One region of the Streptomyces sp. NPDC107546 genome, then DNA from elsewhere that is predicted to be linked to it. Evidence: riboswitches for the same ligand, from Rfam matches in the RefSeq annotation. Region 1 holds a riboswitch; the other holds the start of a gene.

Region 1 (10,662 bases):
CACGTACTACATCTACCCGACCACGGACGGTTTCGCGGGCTGGAGCGGTACGCAGTTCAAGGCGTACTCGTCCAAGGACCTGGTCCACTGGACGGACCACGGCGTCATTCTCGACCTCGGTCCCGACATCGGCTGGGCCGACAGCCGGGCCTGGGCCCCGACGGCGACCGCGAAGAACGGGAAGTACTACCTTTACTACTCCGCCGACACCAGCATCGGTGTCGCGGTCTCCGACTCGCCCACCGGTCCCTTCAAGGACCCCCTGGGCAAGCCGCTGATCGCCCGCGGAGCCTACGCCGGCCAGATGATCGACCCGGACGTCTTCACCGACGACGACGGCCAGTCCTACCTCTACTTCGGAAACGGTCACGCCTACGTGGTCCCGCTGAACGACGACATGGTCTCGTTCGACGCCTCGAAGGTCACCGAGATCACTCCCAGCGGCTACAACGAAGGCTCCTTCGTCATCAAGCGCAAGGGCACCTACTACCTCATGTGGTCGGAGAACGACACGCGCGACGAGAACTACCGGGTCGCCTACGCCACCGGCTCTTCGCCCACCGGACCCTGGACCAAGCGGGGCGTGATCCTGGAGAAGGACCTTTCGCTCGGTATCAAGGGCACCGGTCACCACTCCGTGGTGCAGGTGCCGGGCACCGACGACTGGTACATCGCCTACCACCGCTTCGCCATCCCCGGCGGTGACGGCACCCACCGCGAAACCACCGTCGACAAGATGGAGTTCGACACCGACGGCCTGATCAAGAAGGTCGTCCCCACCCTGAGCAGCGTCGACCCCGTCTCGGGCGGTACCGCCCTGCCCACGAACACCACCCGCTCGCTCCGGTCCGTCAACTTCCCCGGCCGTTACGCCGTCGTGCGCTCGGACAGCCTGGGCTACCTCGACCCGGTGACGTCCTCCAGCACCACGGCGGTCAAGCAGAGCGCCACCTTCACCGTCGTCCCCGGCCTGGCCGACGGAAGCTGCTACTCCTTCCGTGACCCCTCCGGCCGCTACCTGCGCCACAAGGACTTCCGGATCCGCGCCGACGCGAGCAACGGCACGGCACTCTTCAACAAGGACGCCACCTACTGCGCCCGGCCCGGTTCGACCACCGGCTCGGTCAGCCTGGAATCGTACAACTACCCCGGCCGCTACATCCGCCACTACAACTACGAGCTGCGCCTCGACACCTACCAGGACAACGCCACCTTCCGCGCCGACAGTTCCTTCACACCGGTCAGCCCCTGGGCCTGACCGCCGTGTGCGGCTCGTACAGCAGAAACGGGGTCACGTCCTGGCAGGATGTGACCCCGTTTCGCCGGTCGGACGCGGCCTCGCGGGCCGTCGGTCGGACGCTGACGATCTGCCGGTCCTGGCTGGCGCCGCCGGTGACGGGCGCCGCCCTGCCCGACCTGCTGCACAGCGAACTCCACGCCGCCCTCGCCCGCCACCGACGGTCGGTCTGACCGCACCGCTTCAGGCAGCCGCCCACTCCAGCCCGAGGTCGGCCAGCTTCTGGAGCTTGTCCGCGGTGAGCTTGGACACCCACTCCGCGACCATCACCTGCGACGCCCCCATCGTGGAGCACGCTGCGGAACTCATCCACACAAAGGGAGTCCATGCGACGAACAACGAGCAGCTCCGCCGCGCCGCGGGCATCAGCAGATCGCCGGCAGATCGCAGCTCGACCACTACTTCCCGACCAAGGAAGCAGCTGGCGGGGATCTCGTACTGGCCGCCGGGATTGCGCTCGTCAAGGGGGGATCAAAGACAGACGGAGATCAGGCGCAGGCGGGTGCGGCGACGACAGGTGCCGTACTGCGACCAGCGGCGGGAAGGCCCGTCAGGCTTGACAGAGACAGCTGGTCAAGCGCTTGAGGTCGATGTGACGCCGGCGCGAGAGACGGGAGAACACGGTGGCGCCGGCGAAGCGGGCGCTGAGGTCACCACCGTGCCGCATATCGGTCCTCCACATATCCGGCCCCGGTCACGGGGCCACGCGCTTGCGGACATCATCGGTGATCCCGGCGGGCTTTCACCTGGCGCACCCCCACCGCGCGGGAGGGTTGCCGGTCAGCGAGCCAGGGCTTGACGCTGACACTCAATGCCGTTCGTGATCGTACGGAGCGGTCTTGTCGTACGCCAACGGCGCAAAAGGACGCCTTGTATGGGGAGTCGGGGCGAGAGTGCGTCCAGCTCAGGAGCCGCCGCGCTCGCGGGGAATCTTCTGGCCGGCCTCGATCGCCACCGGCAGCCGGTTCTCGGCTGGGGGCAGCGGGCAGGTGGCCAGGTCCGTGTAGGCGCACGGCAGGTTGGTGGCACGGTTGAAGTCCAGGACGACCGTACCGTCGGCGGCGGGCGGATCGAGGGCCAGGGCCCGGTTGGCGGCGTAGGTGGTGACCCCGGAGGTCTCGTCGGTGAACAGCACCATCAGCCGTCCCGCACCGTGGCCGGGGAACGCGGTCAGCGACAGCGGGCGCCCGTCGAGTTCGAACTCGACTCTGCCCGGGGCGTCGTAGACATGCTCAAGGCCCTCGACCGCGGCGCCCACGGTGGTCGGCCGCGGAGTGTCGAAGGGGATGTAGCGGCCCGTCACGGCCCAGCGCGGGTCGGGGGCGTAGGCGGGCGTTCCGGTGAAAGCCGTGCGCAGCGGCGCGTCCGGGTGCCGGGGGCGCACGATGTCCTGGCCGCCGCGCCTGGCGATCTCGATGACGGCGTCTCCCCAGAGGGCGTCGACGCCGCCGCGCTCGGGAAGCACGCCGAAGCGGTGCTCGCCGCGCACCGGCGCCCCGTCGACGACCAATTCCTCGGCGTCGTCGAGGTCTACGACGACGCCTTCAGGGCCGGTGCGCCACGCACCGGGCGCGTCCGGGAAGCGCTGGGGTCGGTCGTCGAGCCAGTGCAGGCCGGTGATCGCCAGGAACCCGTGCGGGGCGGCGAGCCGGGCCTCCTGAGCTCGGTACCACTCCAGCCAGGTCTCGGTGAAGGCGTGGAGGTCCGTGGTGGCGGCCTCGGTGGTCATGGGGGATCTCCTTTGTGCCGGGGGCCTTCGGGCAGGGGATACAGGGGGTTGTCGAGCGGACGGGTGTACTCAGCCGGCCAGTTCGCCGAGGAGTCGCCAGGTGCGTCGGCGATCGGCTTCTCCCGCGATCTCGGTGCCCGAGAACACGACCTCGGTGGCGCCGGCGTCGCGGTAACGGCGTACCTCGGCCTCGACCGTCTTCTCGTCGCCGATCACGGCCAGGTCGGCGGCCCGCCGGCCGCCGGAGAGTTCGATGACTCGCGCGTAGGATGGGATCTGTTCGTAGAAGGCGAGGTTCTCGGTGGCCTTGGCCCGCACCGCGTCGACATCGTCCGTGACCACGCCGGGCACCAGGGCCACGATCCTGGGCGCGGGGCGGCCTGCGGCCTCGGCCGCGGCGTTCAGGGCGGGCACGATGTGGTCCGCCAGGGCGCGCGGTCCTGCCAGATAGGGCAGGATTCCGTCGGCAAGCTCGCCGCTGGCCCGCAGAGCCTGCGGCCCCATCGCGGCGACGAGCAGGGGGACGCCGTTCTCGGCACCTGGTACCCGCGCCGGGATCGGTGTGGTGGCGGTGAGCAGCTCGCCGTGAAAGTCGGCCGTACCGGTCTTGGTCAACTGCCGCAGGGCGGTGAGGAATTCACGCAGCCGGGCGATGGGTCGTTCGAAAGGCAGGCCGAAGCCCGTCTCCGTCAGCAGTTTCGTGCCCAGAGCCAGACCGAGGTGATAGCGGCCGTGGGTCGCGGCCTGGGCGGTCTGGGCCTGGCTGGAGACGAGCAGCGGGTGCCGGCCGAAGACGGGGATGGCGGAGGTGCCGACCTGCAGTCCGGGCACCTCGCGCCCGACGCTCGCCGCGAGCTGGGGTGAGTCCGCGCCGAAGGTCTGCCCGAACCAGGCCGACGTGACACCGAACTCCGCGGCCTCCTGGGCCAGTTGGACGGTGGCGTCGACCTGGTTCGGCGCGTCGGACGCGTTGAGCGCTACTCCAACAGTCATGTCAGTCAGAACGGGCGTCGGCCGCACCTGCATTCCGGTCGGCGTGTGACAGCTTCTTGTCAGTCATGTGTACAAGGGCCGGCTCGGGGGCTCAGCCCGCCTGTCGTCGGTCCGGTGCGGACCTGTGGGTGAGGGGTGCGCGCAGGCCGAGGTGCTCGCGCAGGGTGGTGCCGGTGTACTCGGTGCGGTAGATCCCGCGTTCCTGCAGTTCCGGGACGAGCAGGTCGACGATGTCGTCGAGGCCGTCGGGGATGAGGTAAGGCGTGACGTTGAAGCCGTCGATCGCGCCGTGCCGCACGAAGTGGGCGAACTTGTCGGCCAGGCCGGACGGGGTGCCGACGTGCCCGCGCTGCGGGCCGAGCGCGATGACGGTCTCGCGCAGCGACCAGCCGTGCGCCTCCGCCTTCGCCCGCCATTCGGCCACCACCGCGCGCGGGTCGGCGATGCGCCGGGCGCCGAAGGAGCCGTCGTTCTCCGTGACGACCGGATCCTCCTTGGGCAGCGGGCCGTCGGCGTCGCGGTCGGACAGGTCGATGCCCCACAGCAGTCCGGCGATCCCCAGCGCCGTGGCGGGCGTGACCTGCTGGAGCCGGATCCAGCGCTTCTTCTCCTGGGCCTCCTCCTCGGTGGCGCCGATGATGATCTCGGTGCCCGGCAGGATCCGCAGGTCGTCGTCGGGTCGGCCGACGGCGCGCAGGCGGGTGCGGATGTCCTCGGCGAAGGCGAGTGCGTCGTCGAAGTCGTTGCCGTGCGCGGAGAAGATGACGTCGGCGTTGCGGGCGGCGAAGTCGCGTCCCTCACCGGAATCCCCGGCCTGGAAGATCACCGGGTGGCCCTGGGCGCTGCGCGGCAGGGTCGGGGCGAGGTCGACGTCGAACTGCGGTCCGCGGTGCCGTACATGGCGTACGGCACCGGGCACCGACCATTCCCGTGCACCCGCGGAGTCGGCGATTGCTCCGTCCCCCCAGCCGTCCCACAACGCGCGGGCCACGGTGAGGAACTCCTCGGCGCGCCGATAGCGGTCGGCGTGGTCGAGGTAGCCGCCGCGGCGGAAGTTCGCGCCGGTCCAGGCGTTGTCCGTGGTCACCACGTTCCAGCCGGCGCGGCCCTCGGAGAGCAGGTCCAGGCCGGAGAGGCGGCGGGCCAGATCGGCGGGTTCGTTGAAGGTGGAGTTGGAGGTGGAGACCAGGCCGATCTGGCGGGTGACCGCGGCCAGCGCCGCGAGCTGGGTGATGGCGTCCGGCCGTCCGGCCACGTCGAGGTCATGGATTCTGCCGTCGACCTCGCGCAGCCGCAGCCCCTCGCCGAGGAAGAACGCGTCGAACAGGCCCCGTTCGGCGGTCTGGGCGACCCGGCGGAAGGAGGCGGGGTCGATCTGGGAGCCGCTGTCGGGGGCGGACCAGATGGTCCAGTGGTTGACGCCCTGGAAGAACACTCCGAAGTGCAGCTGGGCGTGTGGCCGGGGGACGTCGAGGGGGTCGGTGCGGGTCATCGGGCATCCTCCTGGGCGGCCACGGCCGCGGCTGCGAAGCGATTGGCGGGGCGCTCCAGACCCAGGGTCGAGCGCAGGGACGTACCGGGCAGCGGTCGGGCGACGAGGCGTCGCTCGGACAGGGCCGGCAGGACGAGGCGGGAGAGGACGGGCAGGTCCTCGTCCAGCACCAGCGGGTGCAGCCGTACGCCGTCGACGTGACGGCTCAACTCAGCCAGCAGTGAGACCAATTGGTCCGCCGAGCCGACGTGACGCAGCCACCTCCGGTCGGTCCACGACGCGTGCCGTTCCAGGTCGGCGACGCGCTCGGCGGCCGTGGCCTGCGGGGTGTCCAGCGCCACGTCGACCTCGGCGAAGACGCGGGGCGTACCGGCGGCAGCAGCGGCCGTGGCGACTTCCGCGAGTTCGCGCCCTTCGACGAGAGCGACGTCGAGCTGTGCGGCGGGAACCCGGTCCGGCCTGCCCAGGACGACAAGCTGCCCCTGAGGCGGGCGCGGCACGATCGCCGGCCCCTTGACGGCGTACGTCTCGCCCGTGAAGTCGATGTAGTGCAGCCGCTCGCGGTCGAGGTAGCGGCTGGTGGCCACGGACCGGATGACCGCGTCGTCCTCCCACGAGTCCCACAGGGCGCGGGCCACCTCCACGCCGTCACGGGATTCCCGGGCCCGTGCGGCGGCGTCGGCGATCAGCTGCCGCCCCCAGGCACGCGCCGCCTCGGGACGCTCCTCCTCCGTCACCACCCACCCGGCGCGACCGGCGGAGACGTGGTCCAGGGACGCCAGCTGGCCGGAGACATGGAAGGGTTCGGCATACGTGACCGGGACGACGGGCGCGATCCCGATGGTGCTCGTGGACGCCGCGATGAAGGCTGCCCGCTCCACCGCGCCGATACGGCCCACCGGATCCGGTGAGGCGCCGGGCGGCAGCACGCCGTCGTCCAGGGTGATCAGCGTGAACCCGGCGTTCTCGGCGATGGCGGCGACCTGGGCCACGCGGCGCGGTGTGAGCAGATGATCGGGGGAGTGGGCGGCGCGGCGCCAGGCCGCGGGGTGGGCGCCGTCGCCGTCGATCTCGACGGCGAGGTGCAGGGCAGGGCCGGACAATGGGAGTTCCTTCCGGGAAACATGAGAAACTCGCGGCCACAGGGCCACGACGAGACAGCCGGCGGGACGGCCGGCAGGGGTCAGGCGTGTACGGAAGGACAGACGGCGGAGGAGGTACGGCAGTAGTCGACATGCCGCCGGGTGATGAGCCGCGCACCGGTGCACGCACCGCGCGGTGCCGCGCCCAGTACGTGCATCAAAGCCTCCACCGGTCAGGAACTTTCCCGTTCAACGTACGTCGCCCGCCCCTGTGAGTGTCAAGGTCGACCATGGCGGAGGGGCATCTCATCCGCTGGGACGCGTGGTGGACCCATCTTTCCCGTTGTGCTTTGATCCGGCCATGAAGACCACTGGCCCGGCGCACACGGTGCTGCTCGACCCGTTCTGGGTGAGCCGCCGTGCCGATCAGTTCGACCAGGTCTGTTGCTGATCGCCGTTCGACGGCTCGCGATCAAGCTCTTCTTCTTTCTGCCTGCAGCCTTCTCTTGCCCTCGGACAGCCGCTCTCCGGGCGCAGTTGTGAGGCGCACGCGTCCGCCCTGCCGTGAAGGAAACCCCCATGGCCCAGTCCACAGCCCTGCCTGGCATCGACATCTCCCGCTTCCACGCCCCGGACGCCGACCGCGACGCCTTCCTCGCCGAACTCCGCTCCGCCCCACATGAGGTGGGCTTCTTCTACGTCACCGGGCACGGCGTCCCCGCAGCACTGCGGGAAGAGGTGCTGGGCGCGGCACGCCACTTCTTCGCGCTGCCGGAGGAGCAGCGGCTGGAGATCGAGAACCTCAACTCGCCTCAGTCCCGGGGCAATACGCGCACCGGCACCGAATACACCGCGGGCAGCGCCGACCGGCGGGAGCAGATCGACATCGGCCCCGAGCGGACGGCGCTTGAAACCGGCCCGGACGATCCCGACTACCTGCGTCTGATCGGCCCCAATCAATGGCCGTCCGCGCTGCCGGAGCTGAAGGACATCGTGTTGCGCCGGCAGGCGGAAGCGCTGCGGGTGAGCCGTGAGGTGCTGCGGGCGCTCGCGGCGGCCCTCGGACAGGACGAGGGCTACTTCGACCAGTGGTTCGACGACGAGGCGGCCGTGCACGTGAAGATCGTGCACCATCCTCCGCCCGCCGCCGAGGACGCCGACCAAGGGGTGGGCGCGCACAAGGACTACGGCTACCTCGCCCTGCTCCAGCAGGACGAGGTCGGCGGGCTCCAGGTGCAGCGCGAGGACGGGGTGTGGATCGACGCGGTGCCGGTGGCGGACGCCTTCGTGTTCAACATCGGAGAGATGCTGGAGATCGCCACCCGGGGATACCTGAAGGCCACTCAGCACCGGGTCGTGAGTCCGCGGTCGGACCTCCACCGCTACTCGACGACCGACTGGGCCTTCGAGACACGCCAGGTCCACTCCGGTGCCGTCCCCGACCCCACGACCGGCGGCATTCGCGCCGGCGAAACGCGCCGGAGTGGGCCCCCGCCCCAAGGAGACGACCTGACCGCCCGTGGCGCGGGTGCCGTACCCCGTCGGCAGCCTCACCCCACTGAAACCCAAGGAGAACACGTGAGTTCGACCAGAACCCGGCCCGCCCTAGTCGCCCTGGGCACGGCGGTGCTGTTGAGCGCTTCCGTCGCCGTTCCACAGGCCTCGGCGGCCGGCCGCACGTCCACGGCTCTCGCCTGGTACGACGCCACAGCCGAGACCATCGCGACGGCCGGGGCGTCCATCCAGATCACCAACAGCCGTACCTGGGCCATCAGTTGGCTCGCGGCCGCGAGGGCCACCCAGAGCGTGCCCGCCGGTGTCGACCGCGGTGCGTATCAGGAGGCGGCGCTCGCCGGGGCTGTGCACCGCGCGCTGGTGACGCTGGCCCCGAGCCGAACGGAGCAGCTCGACGCGACGTTCAAGGAGACCCTCGACGCGATTCCCGACGGCCCGGCCGAGGAACGGGGCGTCGTGGCGGGAGAGCGGCAGGCGGACGTCGTCCTCGCGTCGAGGCAGGACGACGGTCTCGACCCCGCCTCGGTCGACGCGCCCTATCCGGTGAAGCCCGCGGCGCCGGGCGTCTGGCAGCCGACGCCGCCCGCGTACGCTCCGGCGGCCCAGTACGGCAACCGGCTCGCCAAGCCGTTCCTGCTCAGGACGCAGAGCCAGTTCCGGCTCGCCCCGCCGCCCGCCCTGGACTCCGAGCGCTACGCCGCCGACCTCGCGGAGGTGCGCGCCTACGGCGCCGTCGACAGCGCGGTGCGCAGCGCCCGCCAGACCGAGACCGCCACCTTCTGGCTCGGCTCCTCCCTCACCCTCTACACCGAGCCGTTGCGTGTGGCGCTCTCCCGCACACATCAGGGGATCGCCGGGCAGGCGCGGCTGGTCGCGCTGTTCCATGTGGCGCTGGTGGACACGCAGATCGCCACCTCCGACAGCAAGTACGCCTATGAACGCTGGCGTCCCGTCACCGCGATCCGCACCGACACCATCGACCCCGACCCCGACTGGACGCCGCTGCACACCACCCCGGCGTATCCGGACTACCCGAGCGGCCACAACACCTACGCGGGCGCCGCGCAGACCGTCCTGTCGGCGCTTGTCGGTCCGCGTACCGCCCCGTTCGAACTGCCCAGCCCCACCGCGCCGGGCGTGACCCGGACCTACACCACCTGGAAGCAGCTCTCGGACGAGAACGTCGACGCCCGGGTCTTCTCCGGCATCCACACCCGGTCGGCCGACGAGGCGGGGATCACGCTCGGCACGAACGTGGCGCGGTACGTCCTGCAGAACGCTGGAGGGCTCTTTGCGCCGCGTTGACCCTCGGTGCATCGGGCCGCGAGCCTGTTCCTCCCACTGACACCAGGATTCGCATGCACATGAAACCCGGACGCGTACTGCACTTGAGCCTGTACCTCGGCGGTCACCTGAGCACCCGGTGTCCCGTGCGGGTTGTCGATTCCGGCGCGGACGGACTCCTGTTGCGGAGCGGGGCCGGGCAGCCCCTCAGGGGCAGTGACGAGCCGGATCTCGCGGGTGGCGGACGGCAGGGAGTGGCCATGGGGGCTCCTGATCGGGAGAAGCGAAGCGGGCCGAGCGGGACGACCGGCCGGTGCGGGCGCGCAGACGTTGGCCCCTGACGCGCGCGTCAGGGGCCAACGTCTGCGCGCAGCGTCCACGCCGGTCACGTGTCCGCGATGCGAGACCTGTCCGGAAAGTTGTTGACCAACGTGGTGGACCTCTGCTGAACTCCCGTGCCATGAACCCGCGCGTGGAGCTCACTCGGCGGCGCCACATCGATCTGGCGCACGTCTCCAGCGCGTTTTGTTGTCGCTGACCCGGTAAGTGGTCCCCGGCGGCAACCGGTGCGCACCGACGGTGCGCGTCGTGCGGAGGCGGTCCGAAACCGCCCGTAATGCAGCGCCGCCCTGTGGGATCGCCGTGTCCGCCTCCTGAGCGACTGCTCCTCCGGCCTCACCTCTTCCGCGCGCTCCGCACAGGCTGAGGTTCGGTCTCCCCTGCGTCGCCATCGCACCGACTGCCCGATCTCCCCTCGATCGGCTCGCGAGTCGGCCGTTCACTCACGCTCTCCGCTCTCCGCACCGAGCACCCAGCTCTCAGCTGTGCGCCCACTTCCTCCCGAGAAGGACTCCCTCATGCCTGTGTCCATCCGTAAGCTCACCGGCCGCATCGGCGCGGTCGTCGAGGGCGTCGACCTCACGGCGACCCCCGATCTCTCGACGGTCACGGCCCTCCGTGACGCCCTCAACGAGCACAAGGCGATCGTCTTCGATCACGTCAACCTCGACAACGCCGGCCAGGAGCGCGTGGCCCGGTGGTTCGGCGAACTCACCACCGCCCACCCCAACGTGCCGGCCGCCGACGGCACGACGAACGTGCTCGCCGTCGACAGCGAGACGTCCAAGGCCAACGAGTGGCACACGGATGTCACCTTCGTGATCAACCCGCCGCAGCTCACCACGCTCCGGTCGATCGTGACCACGCCGTATGGCGGAGAGACGCTCATCGCCAACGCCGCCGCGGCCTACCGCGACCTGCCCGCACCACT
Region 2 (10,662 bases), on a different contig from region 1:
AGCCGGGCGGTGTAGTCCTGCTGCTTCCACTGCGAGTAGCGGAAGAGCACCGGGAAGTCGGGGGACACCCGCTCGCGGACCGCCGCGACGATCTCGGCCGCGAACTTGGTGCGGGCCACCGGGTCGCCGCCGTACGCGTCCGTGCGGCGGTTGGTGCCCGCCCACAGGAACTGGTCGACGAGGTAGCCGTGGGCGCCGTGGATCTCCACGCCGTCGAAGCCGATGCGCTCGGCGTCCGCGGCGGCCTGGGCGAACGCGTCGATGACGTCGTCCAGGTCCTGCTGGGTCATCGCCTTGCCGGTCGGCTCGGCGCCCGCGGTGACGAGGCCGGACGGTCCGACGGCGGGGGCGCCCGCGACGGGGGGCTCACCCTGCTTGCGGACCATGCCGATGTGCCACAGCTGCGGGACGATCGTGCCGCCGGCGGCGTGCACGTCCTCGGCGACCTCGGCCCAGCCCGCGAGCTGCTCCTCGCCGTGGAAGCGCGGGACGCGGTCGCTCTGGCCGGCCGACTCGTGGCCGACGTAGGTCCCCTCGGTGACGATCAGCCCGACACCGGCGGCGGCACGGCGCGCGTAGTAGGCGCGCACGTCCTCGCCGGGAATGCCGCCGGGGGAGAACATCCGGGTCATCGGCGCCATCACGATCCGGTTCGGGACGGTGAGGCCACCCAGCGCGATCGGGCGGGAGAGGATCTGGGCCGCGCGGGAGGCGGGAGTGGTGACGGTCACGTGAGGGGCTCCTCGGGGATCGCTGTGTTTAACCGACTGGTATGTGCGCGCGCATTGTTGCAGCTTCTGAAGCAACCGCCTATGCGCTGCCCCACATTCCCGGCTGCACCACATTCCCGGCCGGGCTGGTGGCCCGCGCGATCCCGGACACGCCCGAGGGCGGCACCCCCTGCCACAGACAGGGAGTGCCGCCCTCGTACGGAAGGACTGGTACCGATCCTCGGAAGGATCAGAAGTCCATGTCACCGCCCGGCATGCCGCCACCGGCAGGCGCGGCGGCCTTCTCCGGCTTGTCGGCGATGACGGCCTCGGTGGTGAGGAACAGCGCGGCGATGGAGGCGGCGTTCTGCAGCGCGGAACGGGTCACCTTCGCCGGGTCGATGATGCCCTCGGCGATCATGTCCACGTACTCACCGGTCGCGGCGTTCAGACCGTGGCCCGGGGTGAGGTTGCGGACCTTCTCCACCACGACGCCGCCCTCGAGGCCGGCGTTGACGGCGATCTGGGTCAGCGGGGCGGTCAGGGCCTTGCGGACGATCTCGGCGCCGACGGCCTCGTCGCCCTCGAGGTCCAGCTTCTCGAAGGAGTTCTGCGCCGCCTGGACCAGGGCCACGCCACCACCGGCGACGATGCCCTCCTCGACGGCCGCCTTCGCGTTGCGGACGGCGTCCTCGATGCGGTGCTTGCGCTCCTTGAGCTCCACCTCGGTGGCGGCACCGGCCTTGATGACGGCCACGCCGCCGGCCAGCTTCGCCAGGCGCTCCTGCAGCTTCTCGCGGTCGTAGTCGGAGTCGCTGTTCTCGATCTCGGCGCGGATCTGGTTGACGCGGCCCGAGACCTGGTCGGCGGAGCCGGCGCCGTCGACGATGGTGGTCTCGTCCTTGGTGATGACGACCTTGCGGGCGCGGCCCAGGAGGTCCAGGGTCGCGTTCTCCAGCTTGAGGCCGACCTCCTCGGAGATGACCTCGCCGCCCGTGAGGATGGCGATGTCGCCGAGCATGGCCTTGCGGCGGTCGCCGAAGCCCGGGGCCTTGACGGCGACGGACTTGAAGGTGCCGCGGATCTTGTTGACGACCAGGGTCGACAGGGCCTCGCCCTCGACGTCCTCGGCGATGATCAGCAGCGGCTTGCCGGACTGCATGACCTTCTCGAGGAGCGGGAGCAGGTCCTTGACCGAGGAGATCTTGGAGTTGGCGATCAGGATGTACGGGTCGTCGAGGACGGCCTCCATACGCTCCATGTCGGTGGCGAAGTACGCCGAGATGTAGCCCTTGTCGAAGCGCATGCCCTCGGTGAGCTCCAGCTCGAGACCGAAGGTCTGCGACTCCTCGACGGTGATGACGCCTTCCTTGCCGACCTTGTCCATGGCCTCGGCGATCAGCTCGCCGATCTGGGTGTCGGCGGCGGAGATGGAGGCCGTGGAGGCGATCTGCTCCTTGGTCTCGACGTCCTTGGCCTGCTCGAGCAGGGCGGCGGAGACGGCCTCGACGGCCTTCTCGATACCGCGCTTCAGGCCCATCGGGTTGGCACCGGCGGCCACGTTGCGCAGGCCCTCGCGGACCAGCGCCTGGGCGAGCACGGTCGCGGTGGTCGTACCGTCACCGGCGACGTCGTCCGTCTTCTTGGCGACTTCCTTGACCAGCTCGGCGCCGATCTTCTCGTACGGGTCCTCGAGCTCGATCTCCTTGGCGATGGAGACACCGTCGTTGGTGATCGTGGGGGCGCCCCACTTCTTCTCGAGGACGACGTTGCGGCCCTTGGGGCCGAGGGTCACCTTGACGGCGTCCGCGAGCTGGTTCATGCCGCGCTCGAGGCCGCGCCGTGCCTCCTCGTCGAACGCGATGATCTTGGCCATGTGAAGTGGTCCCTCCAGGACTGGGGGTGATTACTTCGGACCGCGCCCGCGCCCGCGACGGACGGCCCCGGCCGGAGGTTCCTTGCCCCACCCGGCCCGCGGCCTCACCGACCCGGTCCTTCTGTTGTCACTCTCACCTTCAGAGTGCTAACGCCAATGATTAGCACTCGCCCCTGCCGAGTGCAAGCGGCTCCGAGGGGAGGAGGAGGTGAACGCTACGGTGCGCCCCCTGTCGGCACCCGCCCCGGACCAGTGTCCGAGCAGGGTGCGAACAGACCGAGGGGCCCGTACCCCGGACGGGATACGAGCCCCTCGACACGTCGAACGGTTCAGTCGTCGGCGCGTTGTATCAGGCGGTCACGCGGACCATGTCCGCCTGCGGGCCCTTCTGACCCTGTGAGATCTCGAACTCGACCCGCTGGCCCTCTTCAAGGGTGCGGTAGCCGTCCATCTGGATCGCGCTGTAGTGGACGAAGACGTCCGCACCACCGTCGACCGCGATGAAGCCGTACCCCTTCTCCGCGTTGAACCACTTGACGGTGCCCTGAGCCATGCCTAACTCCCCTATTACTGGCCCTTGCACAGATCCACACTTCGCGGATCCGGGTCAGACCTCACCCCCCAACGGTTGGGGGCGTGCGCCGGAACGCGTCGACCGCGGCTGAATGTATCTGTCCAACTGCCGTCTGCAACAGGTCAATCGGACGAGAATTCGGGGCCCGACCGGTCGGGAATGTACGGAGAACTCGCCCGAATTCAGGGCAAGTCGGGCCGGGCGAAGGGAATGAATGGCGCAAAAGCCCTGCACACTTTGGCTGCTTCTTGTCGAGCGCGCGGCAGGTGATCGCGGGTCCGGAAGGGGAGTCCGGGAGCGCGTTCCCCAACTCTACCGCGCTCAACCATGCAGAATTGCCCCCTCCGTTTCTCTCACGGAGAGGGCAATTCGATGAACTCTCGGTTACCTGCGTTACCGAGGGTAAGGATCGCGCGTCCGAACGACCGTCAGCCGCCCGCGACCGCGGGGATGATGGAGACGCCCGCGCCGTCCGGGGTGGCGGTCTGAAGGCCCTGCTCGAAGCGGACGTCGTCGTCGTTCACGTAGACGTTGACGAAGCGGCGCAGCTTGCCCTGGTCGTCCAGGACGCGGGCGGCGATGCCGGTGTGGTTCTTCTCCAGGTCGGCGATGACCTCGGCGAGGGTCGCGCCCTCGGCGGTGACCTCGGCCCGGCCGCCCGTGTAGGTGCGCAGGATGGTGGGGATGCGGACGTTGACGCTCATCGGGGGATGACCTCCGGTCGGGGTACGGCTGCTGGGTTGTGGCGGGAGGAGATCAGACGAGACCGGCCTCGCGGAAGGACTCGAGGGTAGGACGGATCGTCGCGGTCAGCCCCGTGTCGGCCACCGCGTCCAGCGTCTTCAGACCGTCCCCGGTGTTGAGGACGACCGTCGTCTTCGCCGGGTCGAGGACGCCGTTCTCGATCAGCTTGCGCGTGACACCGACGGTCACGCCGCCCGCCGTCTCGGCGAAGATGCCCTCGGTGCGCGCCAGCAGCTTGATGGCGTCCACGATCTGCTCGTCCGTCACGTCCTCCACGGCGCCGCCCGTGCGGCGGGCGATGTCCAGGACGTACGGGCCGTCGGCCGGGTTGCCGATCGCCAGCGACTTGGCGATGGTGTTCGGCTTCTGCGGCCGCACCACGTCGTGGCCCGCCTTGTACGCGACCGACACCGGCGAGCAGCCCTCGGCCTGCGCACCGAAGATCTTGTACGGCTTGTCCTCGACGAGCCCGAGCTTGATCAGCTCCTGCAGACCCTTGTCGATCTTCGTCAGCTGCGAGCCGGAGGCGATCGGCACCACGATCTGCTCCGGCAGCTCCCAGCCGAGCTGCTCCGCGATCTCGTACGCCAGGGTCTTGGAGCCCTCCGCGTAGTACGGCCGCAGGTTGACGTTGACGAAGCCCCAGCCCTCGCCCGCCGGGTCGCCGATCAGCTCCGAGCAGAAGCGGTTCACGTCGTCGTAGTTGCCCTCGATGCCGACGAGCTCGCCGCCGTAGATCGCGGCCATGACGACCTTGCCCTGCTCCAGGTCGTGCGGGATGAACACGCAGGAGCGGAAGCCGGCACGGGCCGCCGCGGCGCCGACCGCGCCCGCGAGGTTGCCGGTGGAGGAGCAGGACAGGGTGGTGAAGCCGAAGACGCGCGCCGCCTCCAGCGCCTGGGCGACCACGCGGTCCTTGAAGGAGTGCGTCGGGTTACCGGAGTCGTCCTTCACATACAAACCGCCGGTCACGCCGAGTTCCCGAGCGAGGTTGTCGGCCTTGACGAGCTTGGTCCAGCCCGGGTTGAGGTTCGGCTTGTCGGCGACGTCCGCCGGGACCGGCAGCAGCGGCGCATAGCGCCAGATGTTCGCGGGGCCCGCCTCGATGCGCTTCCGCAGTTCCTCGGTGTCGTAGCCGGAGAAGTCGTAGGCGACCTCGAGCGGGCCGAAACACTCCTCGCAGGCGAAGACCGGGCCGAGCGGCACCCGGTGGCCGCACTCGCGGCAGGACAGAGCCGCGGCGGGGCCGAGGTTCACGGAGTCGGTGGTGCTTGCAACTGTCTGCACAGCCATGTCAGGCGAGGCCCTTTCTCCTCATCTTCCTCACGACGCATCTCGCCGTGAGACGGAATTGGCACCTTCCCTAGCCGGGAGCCCCGCCTGCGAAGACGAGAGCCGACTGGAGGGTTGCCGGGGCTTCACCGGGCCGTGTCCCTCTGCCCCTCTGGATGAGCTGTATGTGGTTGTGTCGCCGGCGACGGGCCGGGGTGACCCCGACATGCGATGGTCACCGGCGTTGTTCAAGACTGTAACCGACGGCCGGGAGAGTTGAGATAGTCGTCCGAACCGCGAGATGGATCACAAGAGAGACCATTCGACCGTCCCCGACTCACCCCCCACCCGTACGAACGTGAGGAGCCGCAGACTGTGCTGGAAGAAGTCGAGCGCTGGCTGAGCACCCGCTCCTGGTCCGTCACCGACCGCCCGCTCCACCAGATCATGGCCGCGAAGCGAGCCTCGGGCTCCTCGGTCAGCGTCGTGCTGCCCGCGCTCAACGAGGAGGAGACGGTCGGCGAGATCGTCTCCGCCATCCGCCACGACCTCGTGCGGCAGGTCCCGCTGGTCGACGAGATCGTCGTCGTCGACTCCGGCTCCACCGACCGCACGTCCCAGGTCGCCGCCGCGGCCGGCGCGAGGGTGGTGCACCGCGACACGATCCTGCCACGCATACCGGCCGTGCCCGGCAAGGGCGAGGTGCTCTGGCGCTCCCTGCTCGTCACCGGCGGCGACATCGTCTGCTTCGTCGACGCGGACCTGAAGGAGTTCTCGTCGGACTTCGTGACCGGGATCGTGGGCCCGCTGCTCACCGACCCGGACGTGGACCTGGTGAAGGCGATGTACGACCGGCCGCTGGGCGGCGCAGCGGGCCAGGGCGGCCGCGTCACGGAACTGGTGGCGCGCCCGCTGCTCAACATGCACTGGCCGCAGCTCGCCGGGTTCGTCCAGCCGCTCGGCGGCGAGTACGCGGCCCGCCGATCCCTGCTGGAACGGCTTCCCTTCCCGGTCGGGTACGGCGTCGAGCTCGGCATGCTGGTGGACGCGCTGCACCTGGTGGGCCTGGACGCGCTGGCCCAGGTCGACGTCGGGGTGCGCAAGCACCGCCACCAGGACGGGCAGGCGCTCGGCCGCATGGCCGCCGCGATCTACCGCACGGCCCAGCTCCGCCTGGCCCGCGGCCATCTGGTCCGCCCGGCCCTCACGCAGTTCGAACGGGGGGCGGACGGCTTCGAGCCCCGGACGTACCGGGTGGACACGGAGGAGAGGCCGCCGATGGCGGAGATCGCGGAGTACATGGAACGAAAGGTGGCCTGAACCGTACGCAGCCGGACGTCCGAACGTCCGGACGTGACGGACACGGTTCCGCATACGGCCGAACCGTACGTTTGAGCGTTTTCGGCGCGGGCTAGGTTTCGTGGCATGGCTTCCACGCAGCATGCGCACGGCGCCCGCATCCTCGTCGCCTCCAACCGCGGCCCCGTCTCGTACGCGCTGGACGACTCCGGGCAGCTCACCGCCAAACGGGGCGGAGGCGGTCTGGTGTCCGGTCTGTCGGCGATCGGCCCGGACGCGGACGCGGTCTGGGTGTGCGCGGCCCTGAACGACGGCGACCGCGAGGCCGTACGCCGCACGGGTGGCGCGCTGGATCCGGCCCACACCGGTGGCCGGCGGGTCCGGATGCTCGACATCGACGCGACGGTGTTCTCCGAGGCGTACAACGGCATCGCGAACTCGGTGCTGTGGTTCGTCCACCACATGCTGTACCAGACGCCGCTCGAGCCGGTCTTCGGCAGGGAGTTCCGGCACGCGTGGGCGTCGTACGAGGCCTACAACCACGCGTTCGCCGAGGCGCTGGCCGAGGAGGCGGCCGAGGGGGCGGCGGTCGTGGTGCAGGACTACCACCTGACGCTGGTCCCGGGGATGCTGCGGCAGCTGCGGCCGGACCTGCGGATCGGTCACTTCTCGCACACGCCGTGGGCACCGGTGGACTACTTCCGGATGCTTCCGGACGACATCGCCGGTCAGGTGCTGCGCGGCATGCTGGGCGCCGACCGGCTCGGCTTCCTCACCCAGCGGTGGGCGGACGCCTTCGCCGGGTGCTGCGAGGCGCTCGTCGGCGGGCTGGGGAACACCCGGATCGGGGTGCACGGCCTGGGCGCGGACGCGGACTTCCTGCGCGAGCGGGCGCACCGACCGGATGTGGACGAACGGATGGCGATCCTGCGGGAGCAGATCGGCACCGGCCCCGACGGCCGCCCCCGCAAGGTGATCGTGCGGGTGGACCGGACGGAGCTGTCGAAGAACATCGTGCGGGGTCTGCTGGCGTACGAGGAACTGCTGGAGTCCCGTCCGGAGTGGCGCGAACGGGTGGTCCACGTGGCGTTCGCGTACCCCTCCCGCCAGGACCTGGCCGTCTACCGGGAGTACACGGCGGAGGTCCAGCGGGTGGCCGCGGAGATCAACGAGAGGTACGGGACGCCGGGCTGGACCCCGGTCGAGATGCACGTCAAGGACGACTTCGCGCGCTCTCTCGCCGCGTACCGGCTCGCCGACGTGGCCCTGGTGAACCCCATCCGGGACGGCATGAACCTCGTCGCCAAGGAGGTTCCGGTGCTGTCGGACCAGGGGTGTGCGCTGGTGCTGTCGCGGGAGGCGGGCGCGTACGAGGAGTTGGGCGACGACGCCGTGACGGTCAATCCGTACGACATCCGGGGGACGGCGGAGGCCTTGCACGAGGCGTTGTCGATGCCGGCGGGTGAGCGGGCGGAGCGCTCGAAGCGGCTCGCTGCGCAGGCCACGGCGCTTCCGCCGGCCCGGTGGTTCCTGGATCAGTTGGCTGCGCTGGAGGTCTGAGGGTCTCGTTTCGGGGTGCGGGCCGATCGGGGCTTCTCGCAGGGGCGCCTCAGCTCAGCGTTCGTGTCAGTGACCTCAGAAGGTGTACGACCCCCTGCGGGCCGTCGACCACCAGGTCCGCCCTCTTCGCGAGTTCCGTGACCTCGTCGCTGCCGCTGCAGACGAGGAGGCCGGAGACGCCGTCGGAGCGGAGTTTGTCCACGGCGGCGAAGGCGGGGAGGTCGCCGAGGTCGTCGCCCGCGTACAGGACCGCTTCGGCGCCCGTCTCGCGGACGTACTCCGACAGGGCCACCCCCTTGTCCATGCCCGGCGGGCGCAGTTCCAGGACCATGCGGCCGGGTTCGACGATCAGGCCGTGGCGGGCGGCGAGATCGGCGAGGGGTTCACGCAGGGCCTCGAAGGCGGCCTGCGGGTCCTCGGCGCGGCGGGTGTGGACGGCGACGGCGCGGCCCTTCTCCTCGATCCAGGTGCCGCGCCAGGCTCCGATCTCGTCGAGGTAGCCGGGGAGTTCGGCGCGGACGGCGGCGACCCCGGGGTGGGGGGCCGGGGCGGTGACGGTGCCGGTGCGGGCGTCCCAGCGTTCGGCGCCGTAGTGGCCGAGGACGACGAGGTGGTCGAGTCCGGGGACGCCCGCGAAGCCGCCGTGGCGGACGGCGACGCCGGCGGGGCGGCCGGTGACGACCGCGACGGAGGCGACCTTCGGGGCGAGGGCCGCGAGGGCGGGGACCGCGTCGGGGTGGGCGCGGGCCTGGTCGGGGTCGGGGACGATCGGGGCGAGCGTCCCGTCGAAGTCGAAGGCGAGAACGGCCCGCTCGGGCCGGGCGAGGATGGCGTCGAGACCGTCACGCCCGGCCGGGGTGGCGGGCGTCGGCAAGGAGTCCGTGTGGCTGCCCATGGGTCCGACCCTATCGGCGCGCCGCCGGGCGCACCCACGGGGTCACGGGGGCGCGCCCGGCGCGTCCCACGGCCACGCGCTCAACGTTCCGCGCGGCGTGCCTCGCGGATGCGGCGGAGGCGGTTGACGGTGACCGGGGCGTGGGCCAGGGCCCTGGGGTCGTCGAGGAGGGCGTTGAGCAGCTGGTAGTAGCGGACGGGGGCGAGATGGAGCTGCTCCCGTATGGCCCGCTCCTTGGCCCCCGGCCCGGAGAAACCGCGCCCCTCCAGGGCCAGGATGGCCTTCTCTCTGGGGTTCAGGTCGTCCATGGGGGAACCGTAACCGGTGGGTCCGACACGCTCCCCCGCGCGCCTGCCGTCAGCGGGCCGCGTTGTCGGCCGTGACGGCCGCCCGCTGCAGCTGGCCCAGGATCGCCGCCGGGCTGCCGTCCGGGCCGACCGCCTTGCCTATCTGCTTCTTGATGTCCGAGCTGACCGTCGCCCACGACGTCTTGCCGACCGGGTACAGCTCGGCGCTCGGCAGCTCCTGGAGGAACGGCTCCAGGGCCTGGTCCTGGGACGACTGCGCCATGGCCTCCTGGGCGGAGCTCGTCACCGGCAGCAGGTCGTACTCGCGGGAGAAGGACAGCACGTTCTTCTCGCTGTACACGTAGTCGAGGAACTCACGGATCTGGTCCTTGTGGCCGCCCTGCTTGAACGCCGTCATCCAGTCCGCCACGCCCATGGTCGACTTCGCCCGGCCGTTGATCCCGGGCATCGGCACCATGCCGAACTTCACGCCCTTCTCGCGCGCCATCTTCATCAGCGACGGGTGGCCGTTCAGCATCCCGACCTCGCCGCGTGTGAACGCGGCGAAGGCGTCGGCGCGGTTCAGCTTCCCCGGTGCCACCGGGCCCGTCAGCCCCTTGCCCACCAGGTTGTCCTTCAGCCAGGTGAACGTGGCCACGTTCTGCGTGGAGTCGAGGTCGTAGGAGCCGAAGGCGTCCAGGTAGCCGGCACCGCCGCTGAGCAGCCACTGCATCGTCTCCGCCTGCGCCTCCTCGGGGCCCAGCGGCAGCGCGTAGGGGTACTTCACGCCCTTGGCCTCGAGCAGCTGCGCGTCCGTCGCCAGGTCGCTCCAGCTCTGCGGCGGGGTGGTGATGCCGGCCTCGGAGAACAGCGTCTTGTTGTAGAAGAGGATCCGCGTGGAGGCGGCGAACGGCATGCCGTACTGGGTCCGGTTCACCTTGCCGGCGTCACTCAGCTCAGAGGCGAAGTCCGCCTGGACGGGGATCGAGAGGACGTCCGAGGCCTCGTACAGCTTGCCCGCCGCCGCGTAGTCCGCGTACGCCCCGATCTGCGCCATGTCGGGAGCGTCGCCCCCGGCCACCATCTCCTTGACCTTGCGGTCCACGTCGTTCCACGAGTAGACGCTGACGTCGACCTTGATCCCGGAGTGCTCCGCCTCGAAGTCCTTGACCAGCTGGTCCCAGTACTTCCTGGAGCTGTTCGCCGACGAGTCCCCGTAGTCCGCGGCCACCAACCGCAGGGTGACGTCCCCGGAGCCCACCGCACCCGCGCAGCTCGCCAGGGCTCCGGTCATGCCGAGGGCGGACACCGCCGCGATCAGACCCCTGCGCCATGTCGTCCTGCGCGTTCCGCGTCGCTGCACTTGCTCTAGCCCTGCCGTCTCGTCATTCGGAATATCCAAAGGATAAGGTCTACACCACCTGAGTGGACTAGACCTCTTCCGG

What was found. A riboswitch is a leader RNA that binds a small molecule or an ion and turns the genes downstream of it on or off. The one in region 1 is predicted to bind S-adenosylmethionine.
Region 2: linked by a shared signal. The riboswitch ahead of thrC (threonine synthase) and the one ahead of ACZ7L1_RS31985 (putative leader peptide) in region 1 are both predicted to bind S-adenosylmethionine.

Annotation. Positions count from the first base shown of each region.
Region 1 is NZ_JBVKBA010000032.1:34,934-45,595, forward strand. Features, by position in the region: partial or broken gene ACZ7L1_RS31965 (family 43 glycosylhydrolase) at 1-805, shown strand, start outside; gene ACZ7L1_RS31970 (AbfB domain-containing protein) at 878-1,258, shown strand; gene ACZ7L1_RS31975 (hypothetical protein) at 1,309-1,470, shown strand; gene ACZ7L1_RS31980 (hypothetical protein) at 1,481-1,606, opposite strand; gene ACZ7L1_RS31985 (putative leader peptide) at 1,848-1,979, opposite strand; SAM riboswitch class IV at 1,999-2,113, opposite strand; gene ACZ7L1_RS31990 (DUF1684 domain-containing protein) at 2,202-3,026, opposite strand; gene ACZ7L1_RS31995 (LLM class F420-dependent oxidoreductase) at 3,096-4,019, opposite strand; gene ACZ7L1_RS32000 (NtaA/DmoA family FMN-dependent monooxygenase) at 4,111-5,511, opposite strand; gene ACZ7L1_RS32005 (LLM class flavin-dependent oxidoreductase) at 5,508-6,614, opposite strand; gene ACZ7L1_RS32010 (2-oxoglutarate and iron-dependent oxygenase domain-containing protein) at 7,173-9,413, shown strand; gene ACZ7L1_RS32015 (TauD/TfdA dioxygenase family protein) at 10,250-10,662, shown strand, end outside.
Region 2 is NZ_JBVKBA010000018.1:121,508-132,169, reverse strand. Features, by position in the region: gene ACZ7L1_RS25385 (NADH:flavin oxidoreductase) at 1-731, opposite strand, end outside; gene groL (chaperonin GroEL) at 961-2,586, opposite strand; gene ACZ7L1_RS25375 (cold-shock protein) at 2,936-3,139, opposite strand; gene ACZ7L1_RS25370 (MoaD/ThiS family protein) at 3,589-3,864, opposite strand; gene thrC (threonine synthase) at 3,917-5,197, opposite strand; SAM riboswitch class I at 5,216-5,359, opposite strand; gene ACZ7L1_RS25360 (glucosyl-3-phosphoglycerate synthase) at 5,552-6,496, shown strand; gene ACZ7L1_RS25355 (alpha,alpha-trehalose-phosphate synthase (UDP-forming)) at 6,602-8,035, shown strand; gene otsB (trehalose-phosphatase) at 8,085-8,930, opposite strand; gene ACZ7L1_RS25345 (DUF3263 domain-containing protein) at 9,011-9,238, opposite strand; gene ACZ7L1_RS25340 (ABC transporter substrate-binding protein) at 9,288-10,580, opposite strand.